Regions from separate parts of the Rhizobium sp. SYY.PMSO genome, predicted to be linked through region 2. Evidence: riboswitches for the same ligand, from Rfam matches in the RefSeq annotation. Region 2 holds a riboswitch; the other holds the start of a gene.
The links. Region 2 has a riboswitch for S-adenosylmethionine ahead of ACJJVH_RS00645 (O-succinylhomoserine sulfhydrylase). Riboswitches for the same ligand answer to the same signal wherever they lie in the genome.
Positions count from the first base shown of each region.

Region 1: linked by a shared signal. The riboswitch ahead of metA (homoserine O-acetyltransferase MetA) and the one ahead of ACJJVH_RS00645 (O-succinylhomoserine sulfhydrylase) in region 2 are both predicted to bind S-adenosylmethionine.

Region 1 covers NZ_CP177349.1:3,120,044-3,126,299, reverse strand. The annotation lists gene ACJJVH_RS15170 (aldose epimerase family protein) at 1-958, opposite strand, end outside; gene ACJJVH_RS15165 (vWA domain-containing protein) at 1,340-2,533, opposite strand; gene metA (homoserine O-acetyltransferase MetA) at 2,536-3,462, opposite strand; SAM riboswitch at 3,513-3,590, opposite strand; gene ACJJVH_RS15155 (AAA family ATPase) at 3,941-4,783, opposite strand; gene ACJJVH_RS15150 (ABC transporter ATP-binding protein/permease) at 4,949-6,256, shown strand, end outside.
Region 2 covers NZ_CP177349.1:125,548-131,803, reverse strand. The annotation lists partial or broken gene ACJJVH_RS00665 (MFS transporter) at 1-51, opposite strand, end outside; gene ACJJVH_RS00660 (LysR family transcriptional regulator) at 153-1,061, shown strand; tRNA gene ACJJVH_RS00655 (tRNA-Gly) at 1,068-1,141, opposite strand; gene ACJJVH_RS00650 (2'-deoxycytidine 5'-triphosphate deaminase) at 1,195-2,289, opposite strand; SAM riboswitch at 2,461-2,539, shown strand; gene ACJJVH_RS00645 (O-succinylhomoserine sulfhydrylase) at 2,583-3,770, shown strand; gene ACJJVH_RS00640 (DNA helicase) at 3,928-4,641, opposite strand; gene apaG (Co2+/Mg2+ efflux protein ApaG) at 5,255-5,647, shown strand; gene ACJJVH_RS00630 (Hsp33 family molecular chaperone) at 5,670-6,256, opposite strand, start outside.

The DNA of each region.
Region 1 (6,256 bases), 760 kb from region 2:
GGAAGCCTTCGTGGTTGATGGCATCCGGCCAGACCTGCGTTTCCAGGCAGAAGCCGGCGAACGGACCGATCTTGCGGCCGTCATGGCCGGGAACCGGAACATCGAGCTTGAAGCCGGTGTAGAACTGCACGCCGGGCTCGGTGGTGCGCACTTCCAGCGACACGCCGGAATTGACGCTGCGGGCAAGCACGACGGAGCGTTTGGCCGTGCGCTCGGCGGAGAGGCAGAAATTGTGGTCGTAGAGCGCCTGTTCGCTTCCGTCGAAACGCTTCATCGGCGACATCTCGCGGAAATCGAAGACCGTGCCTTCCACCGGGCGGATCTCGCCTGTCGGCACCTGCCTGTCGTCCGTCGGCGTATAATGGTCGGCGGCGATCATGATGTCGTGGCCAAGCGCGTCGTCGCGGCCGTCGAGATTGAAATAGGCGTGCTGGCAGACATTGGCGAGCGTCGGCTGGTCGGTGGTCGATTCGTACGTCACCGTCAGTTCGCCATTGCCGTGCACCCGGTAGGTCGCCTGGATGGTGCAATTGCCCGGATAGCCGGCGCGGCCGTCGGGATCGACGATCTTCAGGATGACGCGGTCGGTATCGTGCTCGACGATGGTCCAGTTGCGCTTGGCGATATTGTCCTTGCCGCCGTGCAGATGGGTGACGCCCTTCTCGTTGAGTTCCAGCTGGTACTGCTTGCCGTCCAGCGTGAAACGCCCGCCGCCGATGCGGTTGGCGCAGCGTCCCGGCGTGGCGCCGAAATAGGAGGAATGGGCGGGATAATCGGCGAAATTATCGAAACCGAGCAGCAGCGCCGGCTCGTGGCCGTCAAGGCGTAGATCCTGGATGACCGCGCCCCATGACATGATATGCGCGGTCAGGCCGCCGCCGACGATCTTGACCCGATAGACGGTATCCCCATCGGCCGTCGTCCCAAAAACTTCCCGTTGCAAAGTGCTTTCCGTCATATCAGCTCATCCATGGCTATCGAATATATAGGGCCAGACCCTGCCTCCATTCGCGTCGTTCCGCAACCGGTTCGATCGCGAAATGTAGCGGCGGGCGGAGGGGTAAGGCTCCGTCCGGCTTTCGAAACGCTACGCTGTGCCGGAAGTATGCAATGCCTATGACAGACCAGCCGGTTTTCGCAACGGCCCCTCACCCTAGCCCTCTCCCCGCATTGCGGGGAGAGGGGACGACAGAGGCAGACAATTGCACTCTGCTTTACGGAGAGATCGCAATTGAGCCCCCTCTCCCCGCAATGCGGGGAGAGGGTTGGGGTGAGGGGCCAGGCACGAAGGTACAGCAGGACAATGCGCGCCTGACTATTGCAAACGGGGGCCGAGCGCTCAGCGCGACAATTCCCTTGTCGCCTTTTCCAGCCCGCCGAGCGTCAGAGGGTACATGCGGTCGGTCATCAGGCGGCGGATGATGGAGATCGAGGTCGTATAGCCCCAGTAGTTCTCCGGCACGGGGTTGATCCAGACGCATTTGCGGAAATGGCCGGTGATGCGGGCGAGCCAGGCTTCGCCCGCTTCCTTGTTCCAGTGCTCCACTGAGCCGCCGGCTTGAGTGATTTCGTAGGGGCTCATCGATGCGTCGCCGACGAAGACGACGCGGTAGTCGGAGCCGAAGGTACGGATCAAGTCCGTCGTTGCGGTGATGTCGACGCGCCGGCGGCGATTGTCCTTCCACACGCCTTCGTAAAGGCAGTTGTGAAAGTAGAAATACTCCATGTGACGAAACTCCGCGCGGGTGGCGGAAAACAGCTCTTCCACCACGCGGATATGGTCGTCCATCGAGCCGCCGACGTCGAAGAACATCAGGAGCTTGACGGCGTTGCGGCGTTCGGGCCGCGTCCGGACGTCGAGATAGCCATGCTCGGCGGTGGAGCGGATGGTGCCGGAGAGGTCCAGCTCCTCGGCGGCCCCCTCGCGCACCCAGCGGCGCAGGCGCTTCAACGCCACCTTGATGTTACGGGTGCCGAGCTCGACGCCATCGTCGAGATTCTTGAAGTCGCGGCGATCCCACACCTTCACCGCGCGGCGATGGCGGGAGGTCTCCTGGCCGATGCGTACGCCTTCCGGATTGTAACCATAGGCGCCGAAAGGCGAGGTTCCGGCGGTGCCGATCCATTTCGAGCCGCCCTGATGCCGGCCTTTCTGCTCCGCCAGCCGCTCGCGCAGCGTCTCCATCAGCTTGTCGAAGCCGCCGAGCGCCTCGATCTCCCGTCTTTCGTCTTCGGTCAGATGCCGCTCTGCGAGCTTGCGCAGCCATTCCTCGGGGATGGCGGTCGGCTCCAACGCCTCCGCGTCGGCATTGCCGCCGATCGCCTCGACGCCGCGGAAATAGTCGGCGAAGATCTGGTCGAAGCGATCGATGAAGCGCTCGTCCTTGATGAGCGTCGCGCGCGCCAGATAATAAAAGGCCTCGACGTCGTAGTCGGCAATTCCCTCTTCCAGACCCTCAAGCAGCGACAGGAATTCCCGGAGCGTTACCGGCACCTTCGCTTCCTTCAGTTTCAGGAAGAAGGGAATGAACAAACCTATGCCCTTTCCTGGCCGATCTCCTCCACATCATACGGTGTGGTCTGGTAGATCTCGTTGATCCAGTTGCCGAAGAACAAATGCGCGTGGCTGCGCCACCGGTTCTGCGGCGGGATGTCCGGGTCGTTATGCGGGAAGTAGTTGTGCGGCATCTTGATCGGCACGCCCGCATTCACATCGCGGAAATACTCATCCGCCAGCGAAGTGGAATCATACTCCACATGATTGAACATGTAGAGCCGGTTGCAGGCCTGTTCGTGCACGAGGCAGACGCCCATCTCGCTCGAGTCCATCAGGATCTGCAGGCCGGGCACTTTTTCGATATCGGCGCGCCTCACTTCCGTCCAGCGTGAAACCGGCACGGCGAAATCGTCGGAAAAGCCGTTGAGGTAGACGGAGGAGGGCTTCAGGTTCTGGTGGCGATAGACACCGAACGCCTTTTCCTTCAGCGTATATTTCGGCACCTTGTGGAAGTGATAGATCGCCGCCATCGCTCCCCAGCAGACGTTCAGGGTCGAATGGACGTTGGTGGCCGTCCACTCGAAGATCTGCTGCATTTCGTCCCAGTAGGTCACGTCCTCGTATTCCAGCAGCTCGATCGGCGCGCCGGTGATGATGAAGCCGTCGAACTTGCGGTGCTTCACCTCTTCCCAGGTCTGGTAGAAGGAGAGCAGATGTTCCTCGGAGGTGTTCTTGGCCTTGTGGCCGCCGACTCGGACCAGCGAAAACTCCACCTGCAACGGTGACGCGCCGACGAGGCGGGCCATCTGAACCTCGGTCTTGATCTTGTTCGGCATGAGGTTGAGAAGCCCGATCTGAAGGGGGCGGATATCCTGACGGAACGCCACCGTTTCGGTCATCACCCGCACTCCCTCGCTCTGGAGGGTTTCAAACGCGGGCAGCGTATCGGGAATCTTGATGGGCATTGTTTTCACTCGACCAAATACAAAAAAACCGGCCGCGATCATGAATCGCTACCGGTCCGCACGCGGCCCTTTAGCGATTTATTTAACGTGGCTGCAAGCCGGCCGGCCAAATCACCACAAGGGGAAATCCATAAACCTGCTATCCCGGCGGGTCAATGGGCAAGCTTGGAGGCGGATGGCGGCCGCGCCTTGATGTCGGTTGCGGTTTGCGGAGGTTCAAGATCGGCTTGTGGGTCATTCGGTCTGGAGGCCACCTCGCCCTTCGAGGCCTTGGTTCTTGCGCTTACGCTTAGACCCCAGGCACCTCGGGGTGAGGTGGAGAGAGTATCGCCGCCGGGGTGAGAAGATCAGTCCTCGCTCTTGAGGTGCGGAGGCTGGAAGCCGGAGCCTCGAAGGGCGAGGGCGGGTGATATGGTCACTTCATTTTCGTTTGGGAGGGCGCGTGCAGTTCCGTGGATGGAAGATGCGGCAGTTGGCCCTACTTCCCCTGTCCCCGCGCCATGAAGGCCAGCCGTTCGAAGAGGTGGACGTCCTGCTCGTTCTTCAGCAGTGCGCCATGCAGCTTCGGCAGCGCGCTCTTCGCATCGGCGCGCAGCGTGGCGGGATCGACGTCGTCGGCGACCAGCAGGCGGATCCAGTCGAGGGCTTCCGAGGTCGACGGCTTCTTCTTCAGGCCCGCCACATCGCGGATTTCGAAGAATTGCGTCAGTGCGGCATGCACGAGCGCCTGCTTGATGCCGGGATAGTGCACCTCGACGATGCGCGTCAGCGTCTCCATGTCGGGAAAGCGGATGTAGTGGAAAAAGCAGCGGCGCAGGAAGGCGTCCGGCAGTTCCTTTTCATTATTCGAGGTGATGATGACGATCGGGCGGATGGCGGCCTGAACGGTCTCTCCGGTCTCGTAGACATGGAATTCCATGCGGTCGAGTTCCTGCAGCAGATCGTTGGGGAATTCGATATCGGCCTTGTCGATCTCGTCGATCAGCAGCACGCATTTTTCCGCCGAGGTGAAGGCCTGCCAGAGCTTGCCCCGACGAATATAGTTGCGGACGTCGTGCACGCGTTCGTCGCCGAGCTGACTGTCGCGCAGGCGCGAAACGGCATCGTATTCGTAGAGGCCCTGCTGTGCCTTCGTGGTCGATTTGACGTTCCACTCGATGAGGTCGAGCCCGAGCGCGGCGGCCACCTGACGGGCGAGTTCGGTCTTGCCCGTACCGGGCTCGCCCTTCACGAGAAGCGGGCGCTCCAGGCGAATGGCGGCGTTGACGGCGACCATCAGGTCCTTGTCGGCGATATAGTCTGCAGTTCCCTGAAATTGCATCGGAAGGCTTTCTCAATCTTTCAGGTGCAAGCTAAATGCTGACCTAATTCGGTTCAAGGCGCGAAACCGTGTATATAGGAACGTGATCGCATCGATCTATTGCGAGGATGGACAAGAGGGCGGGTCATGATTAACTGACGGGACGTGCGTCGCAGGGAAGTGCTGATGGCAGTTGAAACGCAAGCCAAGCCGAATATCCAGGGGAACGAACAGGTCGGGTACGATTTGAGCCTCTTCTTTCGGCTGAGGATGATGTTTTCCGCGTTCTGGAATTCGGCGGTCCGTATCAAGCTCATTGCCCTTGTCGTCGCGCTCTTCGTGATCATCCTGGTCACCGCCTATGTCCAGGTGTTGCTCAACAGCTGGAACGCGCCTTTCTACGATTCGCTGGCAAGGCGCGATATCTCCGCCTTTTTCCATCAGCTCGGCGTCTTCGGCATCATCGCCGGCTCGCTTCTGGTTCTCAACGTCGTCCAGGCCTGGCTCAACCAGATGACGGCGCTCTACATGCGCGAGGGGCTGGCGCGGGATCTGGTCGATCAGTGGCTGCAGGCCAAGCGGGCGCTTCGTCTGGCTTCTTCCGGGCTCATCGGCGTCAATCCCGACCAGCGGTTGCACGAGGATGCCCGCAATCTCGCCGAGAGCACGACCGGGCTTGCCATCGGTCTGGTACAGGCGACGATTCTCCTGCTCAGCTTCATCGGCGTGCTGTGGGAGCTGTCGAGCGGCATGGTGTTCAAGCTCAACGGCATGAGCTTCGCCATCCCGGGCTATATGGTCTGGGCGGCCATCCTCTATGCCGGATCGGCTTCTTTCCTCAGCCAGTTCGTCGGCCGCCGCCTGGTGCGGCTGAATGCGGATCGCTATTCGAAGGAGGCCGAGCTGCGCTTTGCGCTCATGCATGCCAACGAGCACATGGCGGCGATTACGATTGCCGGCGGCGAGGAAAACGAACGCCGGCGGATCAATCTCGATATCTCCGCGGTGCTCGCCGTCATCCGCCAGCTCGCCATCGCCAATACCAATCTCACCTGGGTCTCGGCCGGCTATGGCTGGCTGGTGCTGATCATTCCCATTCTCGTCGCCGCGCCCGCCTATTTTTCCGGCGGGCTTACCTTCGGCCAGCTCATGGTGGCCGTCGGCGCCTTCAACCAGGTCAATTCGGCGTTGCGCTGGTATGTCGCCAATTTCGGGCCGATCGCCGAATGGCGCGCCACGCTGATGCGTGTAACCGATTTCCGCAAGGCATTGACGGAAATGGACGACAAGACGCCGATGCCGCATGCCCTCGTCTTCGACAAGGCCGCGCCCGGCACGATGGTATGGACCGATCTGGAGATTTCGACGAAAACCAGCGACGAGGCGACGGAGAACGGCTTCCGGATCGCCGAGGGCACCGTCACCATCAACGCCGGCGAGCGCGTCATGATCAACGGCGATCATGGCGTGAACCGCAGGCTGCTTTTCGAGGTG
Region 2 (6,256 bases):
GGGCAATTCGCCTTCCGGCTCGCCCGCCAGATATTCGGGAACTTGGGACATGGGCCCTCCAATAATTTCTGGTAATATCGATGGCCATGTTTATCGCTTTGCTGCATAATGCGACAATTGAAATGAAATAATAATGATTATGCGAGATCGGCATGAATATCCATGATCTGGAAGCTTTCGTGGCGGTGGTCGAAACGGGTTCGATCGTTGCCGCCTCAGCGCGCATCCATCTGACGCAGCCAGGCATCACCCGGCGCATACAGAATCTCGAGGATACCCTCGGCATTACCCTGCTCGACCGGCAGTCGAAACCGTTGAAGCCGACGGCAGCCGGACGCGAGGCTTATGAACACGGTCGCCGCGTCCTGCGCTCGCTCGACGATCTCAAGGCCGGCGTTTCGCCCGGGGGCACGATCGGCGGCGAGTTCCGTCTCGGCATCATGCCGTATCTCTCAGAGGCGGCCCTGTCGGCCCCGCTCGATCAGCTGCGCGGCCAGTTTCCGCAATTGACGCTGCGCATCGCCACCGGCTGGTCGCCACAGCTCATCGAGCAGGTTGCCCACAGCCAGCTCGATGCGGCAACGGTCTGCCTGGCGGAAGGCGTACGGCCGCCGGAGAATGTCGTCGGCGATGTGCTGGGTGTCCATAGCGTCATTCTCGTCGCCGCCCCGTCGCTCGGCGTTCCCGAGAAGCCCCGGCTCGAAGATCTCTCGCGCTTCCCCTGGATCATGAACCAGAACGGCTGCGGCTTCCGGGCCTTCATTCAGCATCGCTTCGAAGCCGAGCGCCTTCCCTTCGACGTCGGGGTCGAGGCCATGAGCGCGGATCTGCGCTTGTCACTGGTCGCGCGCGGCCTCGGCATCGGCGTCATGACGCCGGCAGCGCTGGAGGACAGCCGCTGGCGCAATGCCATCGAAATTGTCGAGGCTCCGGATTTCCGCCCGAAAGTGGTCAACTGGCTCGTGCATCGCCCGCCGGCCGGACGCCTCGCCCGTCCGATTGCGACGTTCGGCGAAGCGCTGATGGAAACGCTGAAGTCGAAAAGACCGTTTCTGACGTGAAGATGCTGGAGCGGGTGAAGGGAATCGAACCCTCGTATTCAGCTTGGGAAGCTGCTGCTCTACCATTGAGCTACACCCGCGCGACACCGAGAGATGTCCACCAGTTGACGGCCTCTGTCAAGGCCGGGTCGGTTCAAAGCCGGAAATGCTTCGAGAGCTTCAGGCCCTGCGCCTGGTAGTTCGAGCCGAGGCCGGAGCCGTAGAGGCTGCTCGGCTGCTCCAGCATGTGTTCGTAGATCAGGCGGCCGACGATCTGGCCGTCTTCGAGGATGAAGGGCACCTCGTGGCTGCGCACTTCGAGTACGGCGCGGCTGCCGCGCCCGCCCGCAGGCGCATGACCGAAGCCCGGATCGAAGAAGCCGGCATAGTGGACGCGGAACTCGCCGACCAGCGGATCGAACGGCGTCATTTCGGCGGCAAAATGCGGCGGCACATGCACGGCTTCGCGCGAAACGAGAATGTAGAATTCATCCGGATCGAGGATCAGCTCGGTGCGGCCGCGGCTGTAGAGCGGCTCCCAGAAATCGAAGATATCGTGCTGGGCCTTCTTGTCGACATCGACGACGGCCGTGTGATGCTTGCCGCGATAGCCGATCAGCCCTTCCTTGTCGCCGGCAAGGTCGATCGACAATGCGATGCCGCCGCCGGTGATGTTCGGCTTCTTGCTGGCGACCAGCGTCTCGCTCTCATGCAGCGCCAGCAATTCCGGCTCGGTGAGCAGGGCCTGGCCGACGCGGAAGCGGATCTGCGACAGGCGCGAACCGCGACGCACGACGATGGGGAAGGTGCGCGGGCTGATTTCGAGATAGAGCGGGCCGGAATAGCCGGCCGGAATCTTGTCGAACTCCTGCGCCCGGTCGGTGATGACGCGGGTGAAGATATCGAGACGGCCGGTCGAGCTCTTCGGATTGGCGGATGCCGACATGTCCTCAGGCAGGTCCAGCCGCTCCATCAGCGGTACGATATAGACGCACCCGGTCTCCAGCACCGCGCCTTCGGAAAGATCGACGACATGCAGCTTCAGCCGGTCGAGCTTGTCGGATACGAGATGGGACGGCCCCGGCATGAAGCTGGCGCGGACGCGGAAGGCATGCGAACCGAGCCGCAGGTCGAGGCTTGCCGGCTGGATCTGATCGACATCCAGCTCTCTTTCGCTCGTCAGCCGCCCTGTTTCAAAGAGCGCCGCGATGGCGCGATCGGCCAAAATTCCAGTATTGCGAGCCATCATGCCTCTTCCCCAGCGCATAAACCGGCAAGTCGAGAACAGGCTGCCGGGTTACGCTCCGATTCAAAAATGCTACCGCGCCCCTTGCGCATCCGCATGGATACGCGGGCAGTAATTTGTCGCAGACAAAACCAAACTCGGGGAATTGACGCAAGCGGTCAACGGCAGTATTGCAACTTATCCCGTGGTGATTTGGCCGGTCGGCTTGCAGCCACGTTAAACAAATGGCTAAAAAGACCGGGGTTGAACCGGTCTGCTTACGCGACCGGTTTTTTTGTTTTGAAAGTGGTGATGGCATGAGCAAGACCTGGCGCCCCGCAACCCAGCTCATTCACGGCGGAACGCTCCGTTCGCAATTCGGCGAAACCTCCGAAGCAATCTATCTGACCCAGGGCTTCGTCTACGACACCTCGGAAGCGGCCGAAGCCCGCTTCAAGGGCGAGACGGACGGTTTCATCTACGCCCGTTACGGCAGCCCGACCAACGATATGTTCGAGAAGCGCATGTGTGCGCTGGAAGGCGCCGAAGAAGCCCGCGCCACCGCTTCCGGCATGGCCGCCGTTGCGGCCGCCATCCTCTGCCAGCTGAAGGCCGGCGATCATATCGTCGCGGCCCGCGCGCTCTTCGGCTCCTGCCGCTGGGTGGTCGAGACGCTCGCGCCGAAATACGGCATCGAATGCACGCTGGTCGACGGCCGTTTCACCGAGAACTGGGAAAAGGCAATCCGCCCGAACACCAAGGTCTTCTTCCTCGAAAGCCCGACCAACCCGACGCTGGAAGTGGTCGATATCGCCGCCGTCGCCAGGCTCGCCAACCAGATCGGCGCGAAGGTCGTGGTCGATAACGTCTTTGCCACGCCGCTCTTCCAGAAGCCGCTGGAACTCGGCGCCCATATCGTCGTCTATTCCGCCACCAAGCATATCGACGGCCAAGGCCGCTCGCTCGGCGGCGTCATCCTCTCCGACAAGCAGTGGGTGGACGAACATCTGCAGGACTATTACCGCCATACCGGCCCGGCCATGTCGCCGTTTACCGCCTGGACGCTGCTGAAGGGCATCGAGACGCTGCCGTTGCGGGTCAAGCAGCAGACGGAGAATGCGGCAAAGGTTGCAGATTTCCTCGCCGAGCAGACCAACAAGGTCGCCCGCGTGATCTATCCCGGCCGCAAGGACCATCCGCAGGCCGATATCATCGCCAAGCAGATGAGCGGCGGCTCGACCCTGGTCGCTTTCGAGCTCAAGGGCGGCAAGGAAGCCGCCTTCAAGCTGCAGAACGCGCTGGAAATCGTCAAGATCTCCAACAATCTCGGCGACTCCAAGAGCCTGATCACCCACCCGGCCACCACGACGCACAAGAACCTCACCGACGAGGCCCGCGCCGAGCTCGGCATTTCGCCGGGCACCGTGCGCTTCTCGGCCGGCATCGAGGACAGCCAGGATCTGGTCGAGGATTTCGCCCGCGCCCTGGAGCAGGTTTCCGCCTAAAGCGGTTCCTCGTTTCACGGAATCGATGAAGCGCTCTTATCCCTTTGTTTTTACGCGATTCCGGACTCTTGCCGACATCGCTCGAACCGCCCGGATTTGTTTTCCGGGCGGTTCGATCTGCCCTCGCCGGGCAGGTTTGCCGGGGCATGGCCGCCCGTCAGCTCGCGGCCGTGAATTGAACCCGGCCGTTGTTCAGGAAGACCATCTTGTCGAACAGCGCCAAATCCAGCGGATTGGGCAGACGAATATCCTCAATACCGGGCAAGGGCTTCAGCGCCGGATCGTATGACCGATCGATCTGCGAGATGAACACGACGATCACGCCCCTTTCGCGCGCGAACGTCCTCAGCGTCCGGATCTGGGTCATCAGCTCCGGCTTTTCCCGCTTCTGATCGAGCAGCTGCAGATAATCGACCACGGCGAGCGTGCCGCGCGGTACTGCGGCCAGCTTTTCCACGATATAGTCGGCACTGATGGCATCCGAACTGTCGAAATCGAACAATGCGGCAAACTCGGCATGATCGGCACCGATGACCCGGAAGCGGTCGTGCACCATCCTTTCCGTATCTTCCAGCGTAAAGAGAACGCCGCGGTTGCCAGACCTCATGGCCTCGACGGCAAGCCTCAAGCTCATCAGCGTCTTGCCATGGCCGGGCCGGGCGCCGATTAGCACCAGATCGCCCGGCTTCAACCGCGAATACAGTTCGCCGACGGGAATGGCTGCGCCTGTCCTGGCCGCAAGCAAGCTCCATCCTTCGAAACCCTCGCCGGCCGCGATGCGATCCAGCGCGGCATGCAACGGTATATTCTGCTGGCGGGACAACAGCCTCGCCTTGCGTTTCAAATGATAAACGGGGGCGGAAAGCCTCATATAAACCTCCTATTGCGAGCGGTGACCGCAATCCCTCCTTATGCTTCTCACTCGAACAGTCGGTTCGGCTATCGATAGCCCCGCATGAAATATGCTTTCCCATATGGAGGGGGGAGGCGCGGGCCGTGCCAGAATCAGATGATAACCGAAATTCGCTCGTCGGAAAATCTCGCGCAGCCGCTTGCCCGCGGAACATAAGACAGGATCGAGTATTATAGGATCCTGATGTTTTGACGGATATCGGCGGATTCACGCGCAAAATACAAGTGCACCCGCAGTTGCGGGAAGCGTATCCGTGCGCAACGGGATTGTCCGTCTGGCATTACGGCAAACAAGACTAAATGACAAAAGGAATGAGATACTTCAGGGGAAAGACCACTAACCTTTTTCATCAGCCGTAATAGCTGAAGTTGACGAGGTTTCTCTCGTCATAGGCGAGATTTCATCACGCCGTTCCTTGACGGAACGGATCGGGTATAGGATACCGCTAGATATCCCGCACTTTGCGGGAGCGGTGGAAAGCGGATAATATGCCGCAGACTTGAAAATATTGAAACAACGCTGATGCTTGAAGGAGCACGCAACGTTTCGGTGCAATGGCAAGGTATCAGGCATGTATCGCGCCCTAACACGCGACATCGAGGTTGTCGTCGAGCCGTTTTATCTGGAGGAGCAATCCGATCCGGACGACGATCGGTATGTCTGGGGGTATCGCATCGTCATCTCCAACCACTCCGAGAAAGCCGTCAGGCTGGTGATGCGCTACTGGCATATCACCGACATGAACGGCATGGTGGACGAAGTCACGGGCCCCGGCGTCGTCGGCGAGCAGCCGCATCTGAAGCCCGGCGATACTTACGAATATTCCTCGGGCTGCCCGCTGGACACGCCGTCAGGCATGATGTTCGGCCATTACCAGATGGAAACGGACGACGGGGAACTCTTCCATGTCAAGATCCCCGCCTTTTCGCTGGACACGCCCAACCTGCTGCGCACGCTGAACTGAGCCGGCGCCGCAACCGGCAACGTCAGGCCGCTTCTATCTCGGACACTTCGAAGCGATAGGTCGTCGAGCAGAACTCGCAGGTCACGGTAATCTCGCCATTGTCCTGGCTCGCCTCGATCTCCTCGGCCGTAAAGCCCTTCAGGACGCCCTTCAGCTTGTCCCGCGAGCACGAACAGCGATCGTAGACGGCCTTCGGCTCGTAGACGCGCACGCCGCGCTCGTGGAAGAGGCGATAGAGAAGGCGCTCGGTGCCGACCTGCGGGTCCGTCAGCTCATCGGCATCGATGGTTTCCACAAGGCTGCGCGCTTCCGCCCAGGCGTCGTCCTCGACATGGGCGCGCACGCCGGTATCGCCGTCGCCGCCGTGCAGATCCGGCTGACGCATGCGCTCGGGGGCCTCCGGCAGGAACTGCGCTATCAGGCCGCCTGCCCGCCAGCGGTGACGCGGCTTGCCATCCGCATCGCGATCGAAAAGCTCTGCGGCGCCCAGACGCACGCGCGTCGGGATCTGTTCCGACTGGCGGAAATAGGTGCCGGCGATTTCCTCGAGCGAAGCGCCGTCGAGCGCAACGATGCCCTGGTAGGGTTGCGTGAAACGGCCCTGATCGA